4 regions of the Exiguobacterium sp. s166 genome follow, and region 1 is predicted to be linked to each of the others. Evidence: riboswitches for the same ligand, from Rfam matches in the RefSeq annotation. Region 1 holds a riboswitch; each other region holds the start of a gene.
The links. A riboswitch is a leader RNA that binds a small molecule or an ion and turns the genes downstream of it on or off. The one in region 1 is predicted to bind S-adenosylmethionine.
Positions count from the first base shown of each region.

Region 2: another riboswitch for S-adenosylmethionine. It lies ahead of KNP93_RS10645 (LLM class flavin-dependent oxidoreductase); the one in region 1 lies ahead of KNP93_RS11330 (Na+/H+ antiporter NhaC family protein).
Region 3: another riboswitch for S-adenosylmethionine. It lies ahead of metK (methionine adenosyltransferase); the one in region 1 lies ahead of KNP93_RS11330 (Na+/H+ antiporter NhaC family protein).
Region 4: another riboswitch for S-adenosylmethionine. It lies ahead of KNP93_RS10510 (amino acid permease); the one in region 1 lies ahead of KNP93_RS11330 (Na+/H+ antiporter NhaC family protein).

Region 1 covers NZ_JACSMU010000004.1:233,158-238,800, reverse strand. Annotated here, with positions in the region: gene KNP93_RS11350 (YwpF family protein) at 55-540, shown strand; gene KNP93_RS11345 (histidine phosphatase family protein) at 537-1,127, opposite strand; gene KNP93_RS11340 (alpha/beta hydrolase fold domain-containing protein) at 1,179-2,138, opposite strand; gene KNP93_RS11335 (metal ABC transporter solute-binding protein, Zn/Mn family) at 2,317-3,279, shown strand; SAM riboswitch class I at 3,348-3,451, shown strand; gene KNP93_RS11330 (Na+/H+ antiporter NhaC family protein) at 3,530-4,837, shown strand; gene KNP93_RS11325 (hypothetical protein) at 4,881-5,081, opposite strand; gene KNP93_RS11320 (aldo/keto reductase) at 5,239-5,643, shown strand, end outside.
Region 2 covers NZ_JACSMU010000004.1:92,821-98,463, forward strand. Annotated here, with positions in the region: gene KNP93_RS10630 (DUF817 domain-containing protein) at 1-558, shown strand, start outside; gene KNP93_RS10635 (DUF2325 domain-containing protein) at 649-1,917, shown strand; gene KNP93_RS10640 (DUF975 family protein) at 1,988-2,626, shown strand; SAM riboswitch class I at 2,746-2,851, shown strand; gene KNP93_RS10645 (LLM class flavin-dependent oxidoreductase) at 2,924-3,982, shown strand; gene KNP93_RS10650 (ATP-grasp domain-containing protein) at 3,979-4,926, shown strand; gene KNP93_RS10655 (SRPBCC family protein) at 5,029-5,487, shown strand; partial or broken gene KNP93_RS10660 (NUDIX hydrolase) at 5,554-5,643, opposite strand, start outside.
Region 3 covers NZ_JACSMU010000001.1:532,746-538,388, reverse strand. Annotated here, with positions in the region: gene KNP93_RS02675 (EAL and HDOD domain-containing protein) at 1-926, shown strand, start outside; gene pckA (phosphoenolpyruvate carboxykinase (ATP)) at 984-2,552, opposite strand; SAM riboswitch class I at 2,785-2,911, shown strand; gene metK (methionine adenosyltransferase) at 3,039-4,247, shown strand; gene KNP93_RS02660 (GNAT family N-acetyltransferase) at 4,385-4,870, shown strand; gene KNP93_RS02655 (alpha/beta fold hydrolase) at 4,954-5,643, shown strand, end outside.
Region 4 covers NZ_JACSMU010000004.1:65,768-71,410, forward strand. Annotated here, with positions in the region: gene KNP93_RS10495 (GntR family transcriptional regulator) at 1-353, opposite strand, end outside; gene KNP93_RS10500 (ketopantoate reductase family protein) at 540-1,448, shown strand; gene KNP93_RS10505 (polysaccharide pyruvyl transferase family protein) at 1,648-3,066, shown strand; SAM riboswitch class I at 3,176-3,277, shown strand; gene KNP93_RS10510 (amino acid permease) at 3,362-4,762, shown strand; gene mmuM (homocysteine S-methyltransferase) at 4,737-5,643, shown strand, end outside.

The DNA.
Region 1 (5,643 bases):
CGGTCACGGTATACTGAAGAAAATCTGTTGTTCATTCAACAAGGAGGCGTTTTCTTGAAAACCTTTAAATTGTGCACCTTACGTATTTTAATGGATGAATCCGGCCGGGATACGACGATTCCCGTTACGATCAAAGATGGACTGACTGTCAGCACGGATCAGACGGCACAGTGGGTCGCTGAAATTGTCGTCCTGGAAAATGATCAACCGATCATCGACGAGTTATTCAATAAAAATTTACGGGCCTTGATTGAAATTACGATTTCCCGACCTGATAATGATCCGGCTGCGATGATTGTGACGCCGCTTGAATCGACTCCCTTAAGTGAAGGGGTATCGTACCTGTTCAAAGGAAAGATGGTCATGATGAAAAATGACTTGTCGGAATCGATCTTACGCGAAGTCGTCGAGGATCATTTCACCGGTGAAGCCTTGATTCAGGAATACAAAGACCGGCGTTCAAAACGCGGCGCACATATTACGAGTATCGCGAAAGAAACGTTTAAACAGTACCTCCACGAAAATCCAACCATCTCTTAAGGACGTATCGTTTGATCTACGATATGATCCGCGACATTGATCCGGTCAATCTCATACCGGTCGGAGAAACGAATATAGTTCGCACATGCATTCTTAAGCGGTGTCCGGTAACTGAAGCTATCATCAATCGAGGATAATGCCGCTTTGATCGTATGCGAGTGACAGACGATCAACAGGCGTTGTCCCCGATATTTTTCTGTCAATTCTTCAATTGCCGAAAACACCCGCTGCTGAATTTCCTGTTCGGTTTCAAGTCCCGGTACACGTTCCGTATCATTCGCTTGGACTGCTTCATAGATTCCGGCGACGGGCTGTCCTGATGCCAATCCAAACTCCCGTTCGACCAACCGTTCATCCGTCTCCGTTACATCCAGCCCGATTGAACGTCCGATGATTTCTGCCGTCTCGACTGCCCGCGATAAGGGGCTTGAAATCAAGACGTCCCATTTTTCTTCCGCCAGGTAAGCTGCGCTCATTCCAGCCTGCCATCGCCCTGTCTCATTGAGCGGAATATCTTCTCGTCCTTGAATCCGCTCGTTTAAATTCCAATCCGTTTGACCATGACGCACTAAACAAATTTCTGTCATTTTACTGTCTCCTTCAAAAGAAATATGACTGATTGTATCATGTTTTCTTTTTTAGTGAAGGGTCTCCCGGGGCGGCAACGCCAGGACCTGACAACTAAACGTCTCAATCCGTTCCAGTAACCGCTCGATTTTCAACGGATTTTCGGTCTGGGTAAAGCTCGCCAGGGAATGCGTGCCGTTCGGGAAGGAAAACAGCCGGACGTCGGCTCCGACATCGGCTCCCTTTTCAACGAAGTGGAGCGCTTGCGTAAATGGGACAATCGGATCTTTTTTTCCGTGCAACAACATGATCGGTGGTGAGTCTGCTGTCAAATGTGTTACCGGCGAAACACGTGTCATGAGTTCCCGCCACTCGTCCCGCCCTCCTCCGTAAAACTTAATATGGGCAATCCACGTTTGAATGAACTTGAACAGGAGGAAGTTCGTCGGAGGATACAGGGCAATGACACCACTGATCAACGGGAGGCATTCGGCTGTTTGTTCGCCGATGAATTCCATCGGGGCAAGTGCCGTCGTCAGCATTAACGCGGCACCGGCTGAGTCTCCCCACAACACCATGCGTCCCCGCATAATCCGTAAATCGTCGGCTTCCTGATTTAAGAAACAAAGTGCATCCCGAACGTCTTCCAGATTATCCGGAAAATAACTGCCGTCCTCAAACAAGCGATAATCGATACTGCAAACGGCGATGCCGAGTTCCAGGAAACGCTCGACGATTGGCGTAAAACAAAAGACGTCATCCCGGTTCCCTCTGACGAAGGCTCCCCCGTGCGCATAAATCGCGACCGGGAAAGGACCATCACCCGGCGGATAATATAAATCCAACTTTAGTTCTTTCTGATTAACGGTTTTAAACAAAATCGTCCGGGGTGCGAGTTGGACTTCCGACAGTGGAAGCGCCGGTTCCGTCCATCGTAATAAAGCACCATAGTTGTTCCAGATGCTCGCTCCGGCTGCGGCTGTCGTTAAAATTGCCGCCCCTCCCATCAGCCAAGCAGTTTCCCGTTTCACCTCATCACCTCCAAAGCTTACTCTCGATTTCTGATCTCTTATTAGTCATCTACCCGATTTATTTAGAAGCCGAACGTCTTCCCCGACTTATACTTGACGCTTCGTTTTGGATTCGTTATAGTGAAAAGGTTCAAATCGGAATAATTACGTTTTAATAATTTTTGGAGGGTTTATTCATATGAAAAAATTACTTTCAGCTTTCACGGTTGCCTTTGCCAGCGCTGCTTTTCTTGCTGCCTGCGGTTCTTCCGAATCCAATCAAGATGCGACCGATCAAAAGCTTCGGGTGTATACATCGACATTCGCTACTGCGGCAATCGCCAAGGAAATTGGCGGAACAGATATCGACGTCAAGATGATTGTCCCTCCCGGTGCCGATCCGCACTCGTACGAGCCGACGTCTAAACAACTGACAGAAATCACACAAGGCGATCTGTTCCTCTTAACCGGTACGACGCTTGAACCGTACTCGAAAAAAATCAAAGCCAGTCTGAAAGGCAATGATGTCCGTTTCGTCGAGACAAGCACAGGAATCGACTTACTCGAAGCCAACGCCACGCTTCACGAACATGAAGGACACGATGATCATGCTGACGAACACGCGGAAGAAGAACATGATCACGGCAAATACGATCCCCATGTCTGGCTCGATCCGAACAATGCCAAAATGATGGCCCAATCGATTTCGACGGCACTGGCAAAAGAAGTACCGGATAAAAAAGCGACGTTTGAAAAAAACCTGGCTGAATTTGATACGCAGGCAGATGAGCTCGATCAAAATCTGCAACAGGCTGTCGATAAGGGCTCGAAAAAAGAATTGCTCGTCACGCATGCCGCTTACGGATATTTAGCCGAACGATACGGTTTCTCGCAATTGCCGATTGCCGGCATCTCTCCGTCGGACGAGCCTTCCCAAAAGCAACTGGCTGCTCTCGTCAAAGAAGCCAAATTGCATGACTTGAAGTATATCGCTTTCGAGGAGACGGTTTCTCCTAAAGTCGCCCGCGTCATCCAACAGGAAATCGGAGCCGAAGCGATTACGATCCACAACCTGGAGTCCGTCACGAAAGAACAGCAGAATGCCTCGTATTTTGACTTGATGAATGAAAATGTGACGACGCTCAAACAAGCACTTCAGTGAAGTAGTGTTGACATGCAGTAAAAGATACGTTACGGTAGAAAACGTATTTCAGACAATTAAATGACTTCTTTTTATCGCGAGAGACGGAGGGACTGGCCCGATGATGTTTCGGCAGCGGACGATTAAATCGTACTGTGCCAAATCCAGCAAGCTGCGGCTTGAGAGATAAGAAGAGCGTCTTTTTCAGTAAAGACCTCCTTCTTTCTTGCGAAGGAGTCTTTTTTTGTACTTGTAGAAAAGGAGTGGTTTTATGAACGAGACGATTATACCGAACAAATGGGCACTTCTACCGTTACTTGTCTTTTTAGTTCTTTTTATCGGTGCCGGTATTTTTTACGATGATTTCTACAAATTCCCGATTCTGATTGCGGCTTTGATTGCCTTGATTTTTGCGGCGGTCACAACGAAAGGTAGCATCAATCAAACCGTGGAACGGATTGCAACGGGTGCCGGAAATCCGGACATCATGATCATGGTCTTTATTTTCTTACTTGCCGGTGCCTTTTCCGGAACGGCCGATGCGATTGGCGCCATCGAAGCGACCGTCAACGCGTCGCTGACATTTTTACCGCCTTCTCTTTTAATGAGTGGGTTGTTTATCATCGCTGCTTTCATCTCGATGGCGATGGGGACTTCGACCGGTACGATTGCCGCACTTGCCCCGATTGCTCTCGGAATTCATGAAGCAACAGGTGTCAATGTTGCGATTGCCGCGGCAGCTGTCGTCGGCGGTGCAATGTTCGGTGATAACCTGTCATTCATTTCCGATACAACGATCGCAGCAGTCCGGACGCAAAAAACCAATATGCGCGACAAATTCAGAACCAACTTCATGATCGTGTTGCCGGCAGCAATCCTGACGGTCATCATCTTGGCTTTCGTCTCAGGTACAGGAGACGTCGTCGAAGCAAAAGCGTTTGAGTTTTATAAATTGATTCCGTATCTGTCTGTCATCGTCCTCGCCTTGTTTGGTGTCAACGTCATCCTCGTCTTAGTCGGCGGAACCGTTTTGACGGGTATCATCGGTATGATGGACGAAAGCTTCGGCTTAAGCGGCTTCGTCCTGTCGATGTCTGAAGGATTGATGGGGATGGCAGAAATTTCGATCTTGACGTTATTAATGGGCGGACTCGTCAGCCTGATCACCTTTAACGGCGGGATTGCTTATCTGAAAGAAACCCTGACGCGGAAAATCTCACAACGCCGCGGCGCGGAATTCAGTATGGCGGCACTCGTCAGTGCAACGAATCTTGCGACAGCGAACAATACGATTTCGATTCTTGTCGCCGGACCACTCGCTGCGGAAATCGCCGATACGTATGATATTGATCGGAAGAAATCCGCCAGTATCCTCGATATCTTCTCGTGCGGTATCCAAGGAATCATCCCGTACGGAGCCCAGTTGCTGATTGCAGCGGAATTAACGAAAACGGCTTCCCCGGAACTGATTCCCTATCTGTTTTATCCGTTCCTGCTTTTCGTTTGCGGATCTCTTGCCATCGTCTTCGGCTTCCCACGTCGAAAAACAGCTGATGTGCGTAAAAAAAATGTTTCGTAAAAAATACAAGACCCGTCGCTTTTGCGATAGGTCTTGTTTTGACTTATTTTTTCTGGTCTTGGCGGTTGAGAATGAAATACGCAATCGCCGGAAGCGGGAACTGAATCAGTCCTGCGCCTCCCCAGACCCACGGATTTCGTCCTGTCTTCCGTGCACCAAGGAACAAACATGTCGCTTGTGTCCCTAACAGGGCTGCAAGGCCGGCCCAAACACCTTTTGGTACGTTTTTAACAGATCGTTTCATAAAATACACCTCGTTTCCTTTATAGATTTACCCTCCTCTTTTCGCTTTCTAACCGGCTTTTTCCTCCCTTGAGCGTTGAAACGGACGTTCTTGCTTGTTCATGCTAAACTAAACGAGCAATTCCATATTCTCGTTTCATTAAAGGAGGAGTATACACATGCAATACGCAAAACTTTCAAATGGTGTCACAATTCCACAAATCGGATTCGGTGTCTGGCAAGTCGATGAAGAGACGGAAGCACCGGCTGCCGTCGCAGAAGCCATTCGTGTCGGTTACCGTCATATTGATACGGCTGCCGTTTACAAAAACGAACGTGGTGTCGCCAAAGGAATTAAAGAAAGCGGCGTGAACCGTGAAGATCTCTTCTTAACGTCTAAAGTATGGAACGATGATATTCGTGCCGGACGCACTAAGGAAGCTTTCGCCGAGTCACTTGAACGTCTCGAGACCGATTACCTTGATCTCTATCTGATCCACTGGCCGGTTGAAGGATATATCGAAGCGTGGAAAGCGATGGTTGAGCTTTACGAAGCCGGGAAAATTAAAGCCATCGGCGTGTCG
Region 2 (5,643 bases), 140 kb from region 1:
GCGATTGGACTTGGACTTGAGCTGTTTAAAGTCCAGGTCGGATCCTGGAGTTATCCGGAAGATGCCTTCAGCAAAGTATTTGGTGTTCCGCTTTATGCCGGCTTCATGTATGCGAGTGTCGCTAGTTACATCTGCCAGGCATTTCGCCGTTTTGATCTCCGCATTACACAGTTTCCCCGGCCGCTGTTTGCTTTAGCGACTGGTCTGCTCGTGTACGCTAACTTTTTTACCCATCATTGGTTGTTTGATTTTCGTTGGATTTTGATGGGGATTGTCGCTCTCATCTTTTATAAGTCCTGGGTCTATTTTCGTCTGGATGAGACTGTCTACCGGATGCCGCTCGTTCTTTCGTTTGGTCTGATTGCCTGGTTTATCTGGCTGGCGGAAAATATCGTGACCTTTTTTAAGGGTTGGGTGTATCCGAATCAGCAGGATGGATGGGAGCTGGTCGACTTCGGGAAATTATCGTCCTGGTTTTTACTTGTCATCATCACGATTTTGATTGTTTCCGTCGAAAAATACCGGCTCGGTGATCCGTCAATCGAAATCAAATCATAACCTTATCAAAAAAATAACCCGGTCTTTTTTTGACCAACCTACACGAAAGTCCCTTGCTATAGTTGAAAAAAAGCAAAGGGGTTGTTGAAGATGATGCAACAGATCGTGGAACGGGCGAAGACGTTAGTCGCCGGTAAAATGAAAGTAGTCGAAACGGTGGAAGAATGGGACCTCCTGCTCGAGGAAATCCGGGGAATCGATGAATGGGTGCAGATGTCGCGTTACTATACACCTTCTGAAAAGTTGGACTTCACGTGGAGCAATCCAGAAGAAGACATATCAATCAAGCAACCTGTCGTTCCTCCTGTACAAATCACTCCTGTCATCGAACAACGTTACGCCTATACGTTCGTCCGTGAATTAAAAGGTGGTTCTTTACGGGAATGGCCGAACAGTCACATCTCGGAAACAGAGATCCGGCAATGGAATCTCGAACATGGAATGGAAATCCGGGTCCAAGTCGTACATCAGGACGTACGCCGGACGACACTTGAAGTGATGGCTGTTGTCGCGACTGACCGGATGAAGCCACTGTCGGAACGAATCGTTTTTGAAAAATGTATCGTTAAAAACCACGGTATCATTGAATCGACGGTCGAAGGACCATTAAAGGATGAGACGGGTAAGTCTTTTTATTACGCCACACCGGTTGAAGACATGCGCTTTTTCCATCTGAAAGAAGGACAGCTCGTCGATCTCGTCATGTGGAAAGGTCGTCCGGAAACACTGACGATTGCCTGGAAATATGCGTTCCAATATCAAGAGCCGACGGTACAACTGTTGGAGACGTCAAACAATTCAACAGCACCAGTGCCACCATCAGTTGAAACAGCCAACGCCAGATCCATCGTCAAAAAGTCGGGACGCTATCTGAAGCAAATGAAACGAAAGCCGAAATTGAAACAAGAACGGAAAACGCGCCGGATTCGTGAAAAGAAATCCCAACCGTTGACACCACTCGTCACGACGTCCGTACCGGGGCAGCCCATCGACTTCGTGGATAAAAAACCACTTGATTTTGCACCGTTTGAAGGCATGCGGCTAGTCATCGTCGGCAATGAACAGCAAGCACCGGTCTACCGGACGTTTTTCGAAAAAACAGGAATCGAGCTGATTCATCTGTCGGGTGATGCCCAATCTGCGAAAAAGATTGCCAGTCTCGCGAAAAAGACCGATGCCATCGTCGTCGTCACAAGCCGGGTGTCCCATGCCGCTTCTGCACACGTCATCGCGCAGGCGAAGAAACATGATATTCCGTTTGCGATGGAACGGCTCGACGGACGACGTTCTTTGTATACGGCATGCCAGCGCCAACTTGAAAAAGCACGCTTAAATCAGTTAAAAACAGGAAAATCCTGAAAAAAGGTGAAACTCCTCTCTTCATGAGCCGTAAATAGAGATAGAACTTATTTTGAGGAGGATCATATTCATGTCATCACAATTAAAAAAATCAGCAAAGGAAGCATTAAGCGGTCGTTGGGGCTTTACGGTCTTGATGTTTTTATTATTCGCAATTCTGCAAGTCATTCCGGAACTACTGTCGTCTGATTATGACGAACCTTTCCAGACGATTGACTTCCTCGGATTGATTGCAACGATCTTATTACTCCCACTTGGTGCAGGATGGGTCTGGTTCTCACTTTCTATCGCACGGGGAGAACAAACAAAAATCAGTGATTTATTTGAGCCCTATAAATATTTCATAAAAGTTGTCCTGCTTTCAATCGTCCAATTTGTATTCTTGTTCCTATGGGCATTGTTATTGGTTGTACCGGCCATTATCAAATCATTTTCGTATATGTTGACTTACTACATTTTGCGGGATGAACCTTCGATTGGTGTATTGGAAGCAATCACCCGGTCACGTCAAATGATGGATGGACACAAAATGGAAGCTTTCCTGTTGATTCTATCGTTCATCGGCTGGTTTTTCCTTGGATTGATTACGATCGGAATCGGATTCTTGTGGATTATTCCTTACGTCAGCGTCACGCTTGCAAAATTCTATGATCGGATCCGCGGCAAAGAAGCACCCGTCGAACAATCGACGTTTGTTGCCCCATATTAAGACGAGGAGGATGAGAGCTTAGCTCTCGTCCTTTTTTTGAATATCTTTTTAATTCCGATTGGAAAACAAGGTTTAATGGTTGCTTTACTCTGCTAAAAAGTGTACGATAATTCCAATAATTCTTATCAAGAGAAGTCGAGGGAATGGCCCGAAGACACTTCAGCAACCCCGCGAGCAGCGGAAGGTGCTACTTCCTAAAGGAATCTTTTCCTTTACAGATAAGAGCAGACATGATTAATCCGTCGCTCTTTTCGATTTTCGAGAAGAGCGATTTTTTTTATAAGGGGGACATAACGGATGGAGTATGGATTTTGGTTACCGATTTTTGGCGGATGGTTACGAAATGTTGAAGACGAACAGATGCCGGCGACGTTCGATTATGCGAAACAGGTCGCGCAAACGGCAGAACAAATTGGTTTTTCAACGACACTGATTGCGGAGTTGAACCTAAATGACATCAAAGGGCTTGAAGCACCAAGTCTTGAAGCCTGGACGACGGCAGCGGCGATTGCCGCGACGACGGAACGACTGGAAATCATGACAGCGGTCCGTCCGGGTTTCCATAATCCGGCGACGACCGCGAAGATGGCAGCAAACATCGATCAACTTAGCAACGGGCGCTTTACGTTAAACGTCGTCTCTGCCTGGTGGGAAGAAGAAGCGCGGCAATACAACGGGATCTTCACAGCTCACGACGAACGCTACGCGCGGACGGAAGAGTTTGTCACGATCATGAAAGGATTATGGGCAGATGCTTCGCCGTACAGCTTCGACGGGAACTACTATACGCTCGAGAAGACGCAACTGCATCCGAAGCCGGTTCAACGACCGGGCATCAAGTTGTACGCAGGCGGGGAAAGTGAAGCCGGCAAACAAACCATTGTCAATCATTGTGACGCTTATGTCATGCACGGCGGAACAGTGGAAGAAGTGTCCGTTAAGATTGAGGATATGAAGGCGCGCCGACAAGCGACAGGGCAACCGCCGCTTGAAAGTTTTGGATTGGCTGCTTATATCATCTGCCGCGATACGGAAGAAGAGGCTATTCAAGAATGGCAACGAATTACGGACGTCAAGGAAGACAGTGCCGGATACGCCGGGTACGACGACTTCGTCAGCAAATCACAACTCGAACAGCAGGTAAAACGGAACGATTATTCGGTCTCGAACCGCGGACTCCGTCCTGATTTGATTGGAACACCGGAACAGATTGCGGAACGGATTCTTGCGTTTGAGCAGGTGGGTGTCTCCTTATTATTACTTCAATTTTCACCACAACTGGAAGAAATGGAACGCTTCGCGCGCGACGTCATGCCGCTTGTCGAAGAAAAACGAAAGGTAGGTCAAACCAAATGACAAAAATTCATATCTTACACGAAAACCAGGAATGGACGGACCATTTAATTAAACGACTCGAGGAACTGGAGTTGCCGTATGAACAGTGGCATCTCGATGAAGGACAGGTCCCGCTTGATGAAGTCCCGCCAGAAGGCGTCTTCTACAGCCGGATGAGTGCGTCGTCGCATACGCGCGGGCACCGCTACGCCCCGGAACTGACGGAAGGGGTACTCGCGTGGCTAGAGGAACACGACCGGACTGTCTTTAACGGAACCCGTGCCTTACGTCTTGAAGTGAGTAAAATCAATCAGTATACGGCCCTTCGAAAAGCCGGTATCCGGGTTCCGAAAACGACAGCTGCCGTCGGGCGTGATCAAATCGTCGAAGCGGCGAAAAAAATCGGCGTGTCCTCGTTTATCACGAAACACAACCGTGCCGGAAAAGGACTCGGCGTTCAGTTGTTCCATTCGATCGAAGCACTTGAGACATATCTTGATGGACCAACGTTTGATGAACCGGTCGACGGGATCACACTGATTCAAGAATATATCCAGGCACCGGAACCGTACATCACGCGCTGTGAGTTCGTCGGCGGGAAGTTTGTTTATGCTGTCCAGGTCGACACGTCAGAAGGATTTGAACTGTGCCCGGCAGATGCCTGTGTCATTGACGACTTGTTCTGCCCGGTCGGTGAAGAGGCCCCACAAACACCGATGAAGTTTAAAGTCGTCGACGGATTTAATGATCCGATCATTCAAAAGTATGAAGCCTTCCTGCAAGCGAACCAGATCGCGGTCGCCGGCATCGAGTTCATCAAGGATGCGGGTGGAACAATCTATACGTATGACGTCAATACGAATACGAATTACAATTCAGACGCGGAAGCAGCTGCCGGTAAGTTCGGCATGCTCGAACTGGCGAAGTTCCTCGGTGCGGCTCTCGAACGTCAGACTGTAAAATAATCATCACGGACCGATTAAAATAAGCCAAATACCCTGCATGTGTGTAGTCTGAAGTTAGAACTGCACACATCAGGGTATTTTTCAGTAAAAGGAGGTGTTGGGATGGTAACGTGGCATGAAGAAAAGAGACTGGATGTTCCAATCGAGGAAGCCTGGCATATCTTTGATCACGATCGGTTACAACGCCTGATTCCAGGTGTCGTCCAGCACGATGTGATCGAACGGAAACCGGGTGTCGTCGGTTCGACATACCGGCAAACGTATATGCAGGGGAATCGCCTCGAGACATATATCGTGACGGATCTTGCCTATACAAATCAACCGGATTTCAAACAAAATACGATTGGATTTACGCTTGCCAAAATCTTTAAACTCGAGATGACCTTTACGTTGAAGCGGCTCGACGAAAAAAGTTGTCAGCTGATTTATACCGGGAAAAACGAAGGGGCGAATTTCGTCGGACGAAGCCTGCTGTCGCTTGGCGGCGAACGGGAAACGGAAAAAATCGTGCAAGGGTTACTCCGTCGTGTGGAAGAAGAGGCAAGTCAAATGCGTACATGATCAATAAAGGCATCTACTCGACTGGAGCAGATGCCTTTCGTTTGGTTTTACAAAAAAGAGTATGTCTTATCCTAAAGCTGTTAAAATTTTTGCGACTTGTCGATCGGCGGTCATCTCCGAAAGTAGCATCCATCTCACTCCGGTCAGAACTTGGTC
Region 3 (5,643 bases), on a different contig from region 1:
TATTGGCACTGGATGATTTCGTAACCGATCTGTTGCGTCATCATGGGGCAGAGCTGTTTGATCTGATTGATTTGATTAAAATTGATATCGAAGCCATCAACCCACGCGAACAAAGTGCAATCTTACATATTTTAAAGCGGAATTATCCGCATATGCGCTTTTTGGCAGAACGGGTCGAAACACATGAAGATCATACGCGAAGCCTTGAGATGGGATATGACTGGTTTCAAGGATACTTTTATGCCAAACCGATGCTGATGAAAGGGAAGGCGGTTCCTCCGCAAGTACCTGTCCTGTTGAAGATGCTGAAGTGGTTGGATACAGACGATCATTATGAGGACGTCGTCGATGAAATCGAAGGAAATCCTTACATCAGTGTACAAGTACTGCAATTAATCAATTCTCCGGGAATCGGTCTTCGGAACACCGTCAGTTCCGTCCGACAAGCGATTTCCTTACTTGGATTTTCGCAATTAAAGAGCTGGATTTCGTTAATCGTTTTGCGTGAAATGAAACTCGCAAGTCCGTACAGGTGGTCGGATGAATTGTTACGTTCATCTTTGCATTGTGCAAAGCTGTGTGAACTGTTTGCGACGGAAACGAAGACCTTGAAAGCAGAGAGCGCTTATATGATTGGATTACTGTCTCATATTGATGCATTACTCTCAGTCGATATTGATGAAATCATTGATCAGCTTCCGATTGAACCGGCTTTGAAAAACGTCTTACAAGGTGATGATCATCCGTTTCGGGATTGCCTGCTCCTTGCGATCAGCGCAGACCGGGGAGAGTTCGAACGGTTCGAGATGCTGAGCAATCGATTCGGGATTGCGAAGCGCCGCGCTTATGAATTATTAAAAGAAAGCCAAGTTTGGCTTTCTCAAAAAGAGCTTCATTTACAAGATAAGACAGATTCAATCGTCTAACATAAAAGGTTGAGCATCCATTAAGGAGCTCAACCTTTTTAGTATCATCAATCATTTTTAAACGCGGGGACCGGCTGCTTTGATGGCATCCGTCGCACTTTCGAAACGTGCAAAGTTCTGCGTGAACTTTTGCGCGAGTGCAGTCGCTTGTTGTTCGTAAACAGATGAATCCGCCCATACCTTGACCGGATTGAGTAAATCAGTCGGAACACCGGGTACTTCAATCGGCATATGCAGACCGAAAATCGGATGTTCTTCTGTCGGGATGTCTGCGAGCAGGCCGTTGACGGCTGCATTGACCATCGTCCGTGTATACGAAAGTTTCATCCGGCTGCCGGTACCATAAGCCCCACCGGTCCAACCGGTGTTGACGAGATAAACGGTGACGCCGTGGCGATCAATCAGTTCCCCGAGCATCGTCGCATATTTTTCTGGAATCAACGGCAGGAACGGGGAACCGAAGCAGGTCGAAAACGTTGCTTCCGGTTCCGTGACACCACGCTCTGTGCCGGCAAGTTTAGATGTATAACCTGACAAGAAGTGATACATCGCTTGTTCTTTTGTCAGTTTACTGATCGGAGGCAGTACACCGTAAGCATCTGCTGTCAGGAAGACAATCGTTTTCGGATGACCGGCGCGTGACGGGATGGCGATATTCTCGATTGCTGTGATCGGGTAAGCCGCACGCGTATTTTCCGTCAGTGAGGTATCATCATAATCCGGAATCCGGGTGTCGTCGAGGACGACGTTTTCAAGAACGGTTCCGAAGCGGATGGCGTCAAAGATTTGTGGTTCTTTTTCGCGTGACAAGTTGACCGTTTTCGCATAGCAGCCACCTTCGATGTTGAAGACACCGTCATGGGACCAACCGTGTTCATCGTCGCCGATCAATTGACGGCTCTCATCTGCAGACAGTGTGGTCTTACCAGTCCCGGATAGTCCGAAGAATAACGCGACATCCCCTTCGTGTCCAACGTTGGCGGAACAGTGCATCGACAACACTTCTTGTTGTGGTAAGAGATAGTTCATGACCGAGAAAATTGATTTTTTAATTTCTCCGGCGTACTCTGTACCACCGATCAAGACAATACGGTGTTCGAAAGACATCGCGATGAATGTCTCCGAGTTTGTTCCGTCGACCGCCGGATCCGCTTTAAAATGTGGTGCGTAGACGACCGTAAATGGTTCAAAGGCCGCAACCGTAGGATATTCGCGTAAGAATAGCTGTTTCGCAAACAAATTATGCCAAGCATATTCGGTTACGACGCGCACTGGAAGGGTGAAATGCGTATCGGCACCAGCAGCAGCTTCTGTGTAGTAAAGTTGATCTGCTTCGTTCATATAACGAAGAACTTTTTGTAACAGTTGCTCGAATTTGTCCGATTCCATTGGTTGATTGACATGACCCCAATCGATATGCATCTCACACGATTGATCACGGACGATGAACTTGTCTTTCGGTGAACGACCTGTAAATTTCCCCGTTTCTACAGACAAAGCACCATTTTCTGCAAGAACTCCTTCTTTGTTGCGAATCGCATGTTCGACTAGTTCAGCAACGGACAGTTGTTTGAACACATGCTCCTTCTTGAGTAGCTCTTCGATATTCAGGACCGTCATCGGCATCCTGACCCCACCTTTCCCCTACGTTGGTTTTAGCTCTACTATTAGTATGACACATTTATTATATATGACATACTAATGATAGGGCAATCATTTTCCTGCGCTGATTTCTATTTATCTGGAAACGCTTTCAGCATTAACAGTTTAACATCTCTTCTGAAATTTTTCGACTAGAAATTAAAACGTTGCTTGACAGAGTGAGCACAAGTTTATATCATGTAATTCGTAACGGATACTCTTATTCTGAGCAGGTGGAGGGAACAAGGCCCGAAGAAACCCGGCAACCGTCTTATATTAATTTCATCATTAATGTAGGAAAAGGTGCTCTCCTGAAGCGAAGTAAACACTTCGAACGATAAGAGGGTAAAGGAAGAACGCACAACCTTTCCCTGACCATTTTTGGACATGGAAAGGTTTTTTTCATTTTACCGTCCCACTCAACTAGGGGAAATGAGTACACCGTCAAATTCTTTTTTGGGAGGGTCAAACATGACAAACCTTAATCGCCGACTATTTACGTCGGAATCAGTAACTGAAGGTCACCCGGATAAAATCTGTGACCAGATTTCGGATTCAATTTTGGATGCAATTCTTGCAGCCGATCCAAACGCACGTGTTGCGGCAGAAACTTCTGTCACGACAGGACTCGTATTAGTAGCTGGAGAAATCACGACATCAACTTACGTGGATATCCCGAAAGTCGTTCGTGAAACTATTCGTGAAATCGGCTATACACGCGCTAAATACGGTTTCGATGCAGACACTTGTGCTGTATTGACATCAATCGATGAGCAGTCAGCAGACATCGCTCTCGGTGTGGACCAAGCGCTTGAAGCACGCGAAGGAAACATGTCCGATGAAGAAATCGATGCGATCGGAGCAGGAGACCAAGGTCTGATGTTCGGTTATGCAACGAAAGAAACACCGGAACTCATGCCACTTCCAATCTCGCTTTCACACAAACTGGCTCGTCGTTTGGCAGAGGTCCGCAAAACGGGGCAACTCGATTACCTCCGTCCGGATGGTAAAACGCAAGTTACGGTTGAATACAACGAGAACAATGAACCTGTTCGCGTCGATACAATCGTCATCTCGACACAACATGCAGAAGAAGTGACGCTTGAGCAAATTCAAGCTGATCTGAAAGAACATGTCATCGCACCGGTCATCCCGGCAGAGTACATCGATGCAGACACAAAATTCTTCATCAACCCGACTGGTCGTTTCGTCATCGGCGGACCACAAGGAGATGCAGGGTTGACAGGTCGTAAAATCATCGTTGATACGTATGGCGGATATGCACGTCACGGCGGTGGAGCGTTCTCTGGTAAAGATCCAACGAAAGTCGACCGTTCAGCTGCTTACGCAGCACGTTATGTCGCGAAAAACCTGGTTGCATCTGGTCTTGCGGACAAAGCAGAAGTTCAACTTGCTTACGCAATCGGTGTGGCGCACCCGGTTTCAATCGCAGTCGATACGTTCGGTACAGGAAAACTTCCTGAAGCGCAACTCGTTGAATTAATCGCAGAAAACTTTGATCTCCGTCCTGCAGGGATCATCAAGATGCTTGATCTCCGCCGTCCGATTTATCGTCAGACAGCAGCTTATGGTCACTTCGGTCGTACAGACATCGAATTACCATGGGAGCAAACAGATAAAGCCGCTACTCTTGAAGAGCAGGCAAAACGTTTCGCATAATCCTGAGTTCAGAAACTCCCTTTTAAGGGTGTTTCTGAACTTTTTTTGTTTCTCCGGAACTTTGCAGGGAAACGACTGAAATTTCTAGAAAAGGGTAAAAGAACATGAGCCTGTAAAAGGAAAAGGGGGATTTCGGTATGGAGATACGCGAAGCAGTTCCGGCTGATGCAGCACGCATTCATGATATTGCGCTCACGTCCTGGATGGACACATATGAGGAAATCTATTCAGAGCGTTCGAAAGCCCATTTCGTACAAGAAGCGTACCCGCAGGAAGAAGTGGTCCGAGCAATCCGGACAGCGGAAGAAGCACGTGGAGAATACTTCAATGTCGGACTGATCGACGGGGAAATCGTCGGTTTTATCCACGCCATCGATGTGGATGGAACGTGGGAAATCGTCCGGCTGTATGTCTTGCCGAAATACCAGCAAAACGGAATCGGACGCCGGCTGATCCGCGAACTGGAATTGCAAGGGGCGTCTCCGATTGAAGTGTATGTTGAATCCCGAAACTATAAAGCCCGTCACTTTTTGACTTCATACGGATTTAAGGAAATCAGCGAGACGACAGAGGAAGTCTTCGGACAGGTGGAACCTGTGACGCGACTACAACGTATATATTAAAGAAACGGAATCCGACTTAAGGCGGTTTGGCTGAAGTCGGATTTGTTGCATACTAAACAGATATTGAATGAAGAGGTGAGTTTGTGGTAGAACAACCAACCGGAGTGATCGTTCTTGTATATCCACTCCAATTACGTGCCCGGCCAAGTGAAGCACTGATTCGTGTCTTAGAGCACGAATATGAGGTCCTCTTGGTCGACGCACCCCGTCGTGTATCGTTTGAAGAACATCAACAGTTATTAAAAGAAGCACTACGCGAAGCCGGTAAGCGGAAATTACCGATTCATATCATTGCCTGCAGTATGGGAGCGCTTGTCGTCAACCGACTGCTTCAAGAATATGAGTTGCCGATGGCGAGCCTGACGTTTATCTCGCCGTTATTTGATTGGCACAATTCCAAGCAATTGGGAGGCGTCAAACAAGTCTTCGCGAGTGCCTTCGACCGGTTCCGTCCGGATGCTCCGCTTGGGACATTACCGTTCGGACAAAATAATGAAGATGCTGCTCGTCTCGGTGAACTGACGTACGCTGAATATCGTGAGATTGAAGAAGAAATTGTCATCCATGATGAAGAACGTAAGAAACTGCCGCGGGTCCAACTCGCTTGTTTTTATGCGCCGGACGATCAGTTTGCTGACGTCAAGTTGACGCTTGAGGTATGCCGGAAAATGGGTGGGGACCAGATTTATCTGCAACGTCTGCACGGGTTCCCGCACTTCAGTTTCGAACGCTTGAACACACGGTTTGCTGAAAAGTTGTTGCTGTTCCTGAAA
Region 4 (5,643 bases), 170 kb from region 1:
ACCTTGCTTAGCTCCCGAACCAAATCCTGACGATTCATCTTAACAATCCGCTCGAAGACGAACGTCTCGATTAAAAGACGGACATCGTAAATTTCCTGGATGTCTTGTTTGGACAGTCCGACGACAACGGCGCCCATCCGTTCCAGCCGGATGATGCGTTCTGACGCCAACACCTTCAGGGCATCCCGGACAGGAGATCGGCTGACGGAAAAATCAGCGGCTAATTTGTTTTCAGATAAGACGGTACCGCTCTCAATCTTGCCGGAAATGATCCGCATGCGCAGTTCATGGGCCACACGATCACCGGCGGAGGCTTTTGATAACCATTTAATCGGGTATAAAAGATCGGACATAAAAAACACCCTCTTTGTCGAATAAGTATACTTGTATACAAGTAGTATAAACGAGGAAAACTAAAATGCAAGCGCTTTAATTAAATTGTCATCTTTATCAAAAGTGCGGCTTTTCGATGTGATAGGCTAGAGAACGAAAGCGTAGAACAGATTGTAAGACATCAGTCAGATGGAGGGATAAAATAAATGAAAATTTTAGTAGTCGGTGCAGGAGCCGTCGGAGGTTATTTCGGAGCCCGGTTGGCGGAAAAAGGGGAAGATGTCACATTTTTAGTGCGTGAACGCCGGTTTGAAGAATTGTGTGCGGGACTTCATGTCAAAAGTCTTCATGGGGATATTACCTATTCTCCGCGCCTGATCCGGACCGGAGAAAAAGGAACGTTTGATGTCATTCTTTTATCGACCAAGGCTTATCATCTGGAGCAGGTGTTAGAGGACATCAAACCGTTCGTCGCAACTGATACATATATTTTGCCGTTGCTAAACGGAATGGCCCATTTAAAGCAACTGGAGCAACACTTCGGAGCGGAACGTGTACTGGGCGGACTCTGCTTCATCGAATCAACGCTTGATGCACAAGGACACATCGTACAGACGAGTCCGTCCCATCATTTATTGTTCGGTCCGTTACCGGGAACCCGGCCAGACCGTTTGGAAGAACTGAAGCAGCACCTAGAGGGGACACTAGCGCCGATTAAATACTCGGACTCGATTACCAGCGATATGTGGAATAAGTATCTGTTCATCACGACGTTTTCCGGTGTGACGTCGCTTTTCCGTTCAGCAATCGGTCCGATTCGTTCGCAGGAAGAAGGAATGATGATGATCCGCCGCCTGGCAACGGAAGCCAAAGAAGCGATGGAACGCCAAGGTGCTGTGTTCAGTGATGGGATTGAACAGATCCAACAGCAACAGATCGCACAAATGGATGAAACGATGAAGTCGTCCTTACAACGTGACATGGAGAAAGGCAATGAAGTCGAGTCAGCTCATTTGTTCGGCACACTTCTTTCGAAAGATGAAGCGACGCAAGTGATGTTGCCGGCGATTTATGCAAATCTCGAAATTTATCGTATGTCGAGAAAAGATGTTTAACTAGTTGTTATATAGGGAATAATTGTTAGGTTGTATTGAGCCTATATTTTTCATAATCCACAATAATGTGTAATTTTCAGCTATTCGTTGACTTGCTGAATTGCATTCAACTATCCTTGAAAAGACAAGATGGTTAAAAAAGCAAAATATATTTTATATTTTTTAAATGAAAACAGAAGTGAGAGGGGAATTATTTTACATGAAACGTATTATTATCCGTGCGGGTATGACACCGTTTGAACAGTTCGACGCAGAATATTTGATGAAGCATAACTCAATCGGAGGGAACGTCGGAAACCTGATTTATCAATACAGTATTTTCCGCACCTTGATGACAGAGGGCACGACGATCACACCGGATTACTACTACTATGAAGAAGAGCGTGCAGATGAAATCAATGCGAACTTCGATTTATATGTCATTCCACTCGCTGATGCATTCCGTAAAGAATTCGTCCCGACACTTCGTAAATATACAAAATTGATTAAAAAACTAAAGATTCCGGTCGTCGTCATCGGTGTCGGTTTACGCGCACCGTTTGAAGCGAATTTAAACGACGGTTTCTCATTTGATGAAGACGTTAAAGCGTTTGTCAGCGCAGTTCTTGAGCGCTCAAGCATGCTTGGACTTCGCGGCGAAATCACATCAAAATATTTGACGCGTCTTGGTTTCCGCGAAGGAATCGATCACAAAGTCATCGGTTGCCCATCGATGTATGCGTTTGGTCGTGATTTGAAAATTCGTGAAACGAATATCACAAAAGATTCAATGATCGGTGTCAACTCGTCACGTCTTGCACCGCAAAACGTCCTTAACTTCATCACACGCGGAATGGAAGAGTACCCGAACCACTACTTCATCCCGCAATGGATGAAAGAGTTGCGTTTGACGTACACAGGAACACATCCGATTGCTGACTTATCCGTCACGAACTATCCGGTTAAAATGTCGGATCCGACTTACATGAACGACCGTGTCCGCTTCTTCTTAAACGCACAGACATGGATTGACTTCTTGAAAGAAGCAGACTTCAGCTTCGGAGCACGTCTTCACGGTAACATCACGGCAACACTTGCCGGAACGCCAAGTATCCTGATTCCGAAAGATGCACGGATGCGCGAATTAACGGATTATCACCAATTGACACACATTTGGGCAAATGACATCACAGACAGCACACGTTTGTCAGATGTGATTGAGTCGGCTGACTTCCAGAGTCCAACACGTGTTCAAGCACGTAACTTTGATAACTTCGTGGAATTCCTGAATACAAATGATCTAGAACACATCTACAAAGAAACGAACTATCCGGAGAACGTTCCGTTTGATCGTGAAATGGCCAAAGCAGAGTTGCTTCCGGTCGTTAAACCGATCACAGGAATCAGTATCGAAGAAGCCGTTTCACGTTTTGAATCATATTTCCCAGCAGAAGAACAAAAAATCGTGGCAGCTCAAAAACGCGATAAAGCGAAAATGGCTGAAAAAGATAAGAAAATCAAATCACTTCAAGGCAAGTTGAACAGTCAAACAAAAGAAATGAAGCATCAACAAGGCACATTGAACCGGAAAGCGGTTCGCATGGCATTGAAGACAGCTGATTTGTTTGCGAAGAAATAAGCGACAGACGTCTTATACCGTTTTGGTGTAAGGCGTTTTTTTTTACATGATAAATTCTGAATTGTGTTGACAATTCAAAACAGGGTTGGTACTGTTATGAAAAATTACATTCTTATCCAGAGAGGTGGAGGGACTGGCCCTTTGAAGCCTCAGCAACAGGTCGAAAGATACTGTGCTAATTCCTGCGGGTGTTGTACCCGATCGATAAGCTTCCTTTGATTGTCGACCGACGCACCCATGCATGTGGGTGCGTTTTTTTTTAGTTTAACGAGAAAAAGAGGAGTGTGGAGGAGCAATGAAAGAAGGAACGTTTCGGCGGAAAATGGAATCCCGGCATATCGTCATGTTGTCACTCGGAGGTGTCATCGGGACCGGATTATTTTTAAGTACAGGCTATACGCTCGAGCAGGCCGGTCGGGTCGGCACGATTTTATCTTACCTGGTCGGAGCGCTGGCGGTTTATCTGGTAATGCTTTGTCTAGGGGAGCTGGCGGTACATATGCCGGAGACGGGTGCCTTTCACAGCTACGCGACGAAATATATTGGATCCGGAACAGGCTATACCGTCGCCTGGCTTTACTGGCTGACTTGGACGGTCGCGCTCGGTTCGGAATTTACGGCAGCCGGTTTATTGATGCAACGCTGGTTTCCGGATGTTCCGGTCTGGCTGTTCAGTGCTTTATTCGTCGTCATGATTTTAGGCATCAATGTCTTGACGGTCCGCTTGTTCGCGGAAGTTGAATTTTGGTTTTCTGCCGTCAAGGTGCTGACGATTTTAGTGTTCATCGTCTTAGGAACAGCAGCAATCGTCGGATTCTTGCCCCTCGCGGACGGCTCACAAGCACCGCTTCTCGCTCCGTTGACGGAGGGGGGCCTGTTTCCGAACGGAGCGTTCGCGATCTTGATGACGATGCTTGCCGTTAACTTTGCCTATTCCGGAACAGAGTTAATCGGGATTGCAGCAGGTGAGGCGGTCGATCCGAAACGGACGGTTCCTCTCGCCATTCGAACAACAGTCTTCCGGCTCGTCTTATTTTTTGTCGGGACGATCATTGTTCTTGCGATTCTGTTACCAAATGATTCAAAAGGAGTGCTTGAAAGTCCATTCGTTGCTGTGTTTGAACGGATCGGTCTTCCGTTTGCAGCAGACATCATGAACTTCGTCATCCTGACCGCGATTTTGTCAGCAGCGAACTCGGGTCTGTACGCCGCATCACGGATGCTCTGGTCTTTATCCGATCAACGGATGATTACGCCGTACTTTTCTAAATTAAATGCGAGCGGAGTGCCGATACGTGCCGTTCTCTTCAGTATGCTCGGTGGTCTGCTTGCCCTGTTCTCCAGCGTCTATGCACCGGGTTCCGTCTACATTGCGCTTGTCTCGATCTCGGGACTGGCAGTCGTCGTTGTCTGGATGAGTATCAGCGCCTCACAGTTCATGTTCCGCAAGCGCTATCTGCAAGAGGGGCATGATCTAAACGATTTGGTTTACCGGACGCCCTGGTATCCGTTTGTACCGATTCTGTCGTTTTTAATGTGTTTGGCTTCATTGATCGGAATCGCCTTTGATCCGACGCAACGGGTCGCCCTCTATTTCGGGGTTCCGTTTATCGCGGTCTGTTACATCGTTCATCATCTGACAAAAACATCATGGAAACGGAGTGTGGAAGATGTCAAAGAACAACAATCCAGTTGAACAACTGTTAAAAGAAAAACCCTATATTTTATTGGACGGAGCACTGGCGACGGAACTTGAACGCCATGGGAGAAATCTCGATGATCCGCTTTGGTCGGCCCGTGTACTGCTTGAAGAACCGGAACAGATTCACCGCGTCCATGCGGATTATTTTAAAATCGGGGCGGATTGTGCCATCACGTCCAGCTACCAAGCGAGTGTCACCGGCTTCAGCAGCCGGGGGATTAAAGAAGAGGAAGCGATTGAACTGATGAAACAAACGGTCTATCTGGCACAGCAGGCGCGTGCGGAAACCGGACCGGCAGCGGATCACGCTTTGATTGCGGGATCGATTGGTCCTTACGGTGCCTATCTTTCGGACGGATCCGAATACATCGGTCATTACGGAGTCGACGATGCGCAACTTGAAGCTTTCCACCGTCCTCGTCTGGAAGCGTTAATCGCGGCAGGTGCGGACGTGTTGGCATTTGAGACGATTCCCTCCTTGCAGGAAGCCGAAGTGCTGTTCCGGCTGCTCGAAGAATTTCCGGATCAGTCGGCCTGGCTTGCCTTTTCCCTGCGTGACGCAACACACATCAGTGAAGGAACATCGTTGAGTGAGTGTATCAAGGCATTAGGGGAGCACCCGCAACTGGCGGCAATCGGCGCGAACTGTTTTCCGGCATCGATTGCGACAGAGTTCATCACGACATTAAAACAACTGACCGATGTACCGATTATCGTCTATCCGAATTCCGGTGAGCAGTATGATCCGGTCAGTAAGACCTGGTCCGGTGAAGCAGTGTGTACGGCTTTCGAAGACATTGCTCCGGAATGGTATGCCGCAGGTGCCCGGTTGATCGGCGGATGTTGCCGTACGACACCCGAGCAGATTGAGCGGA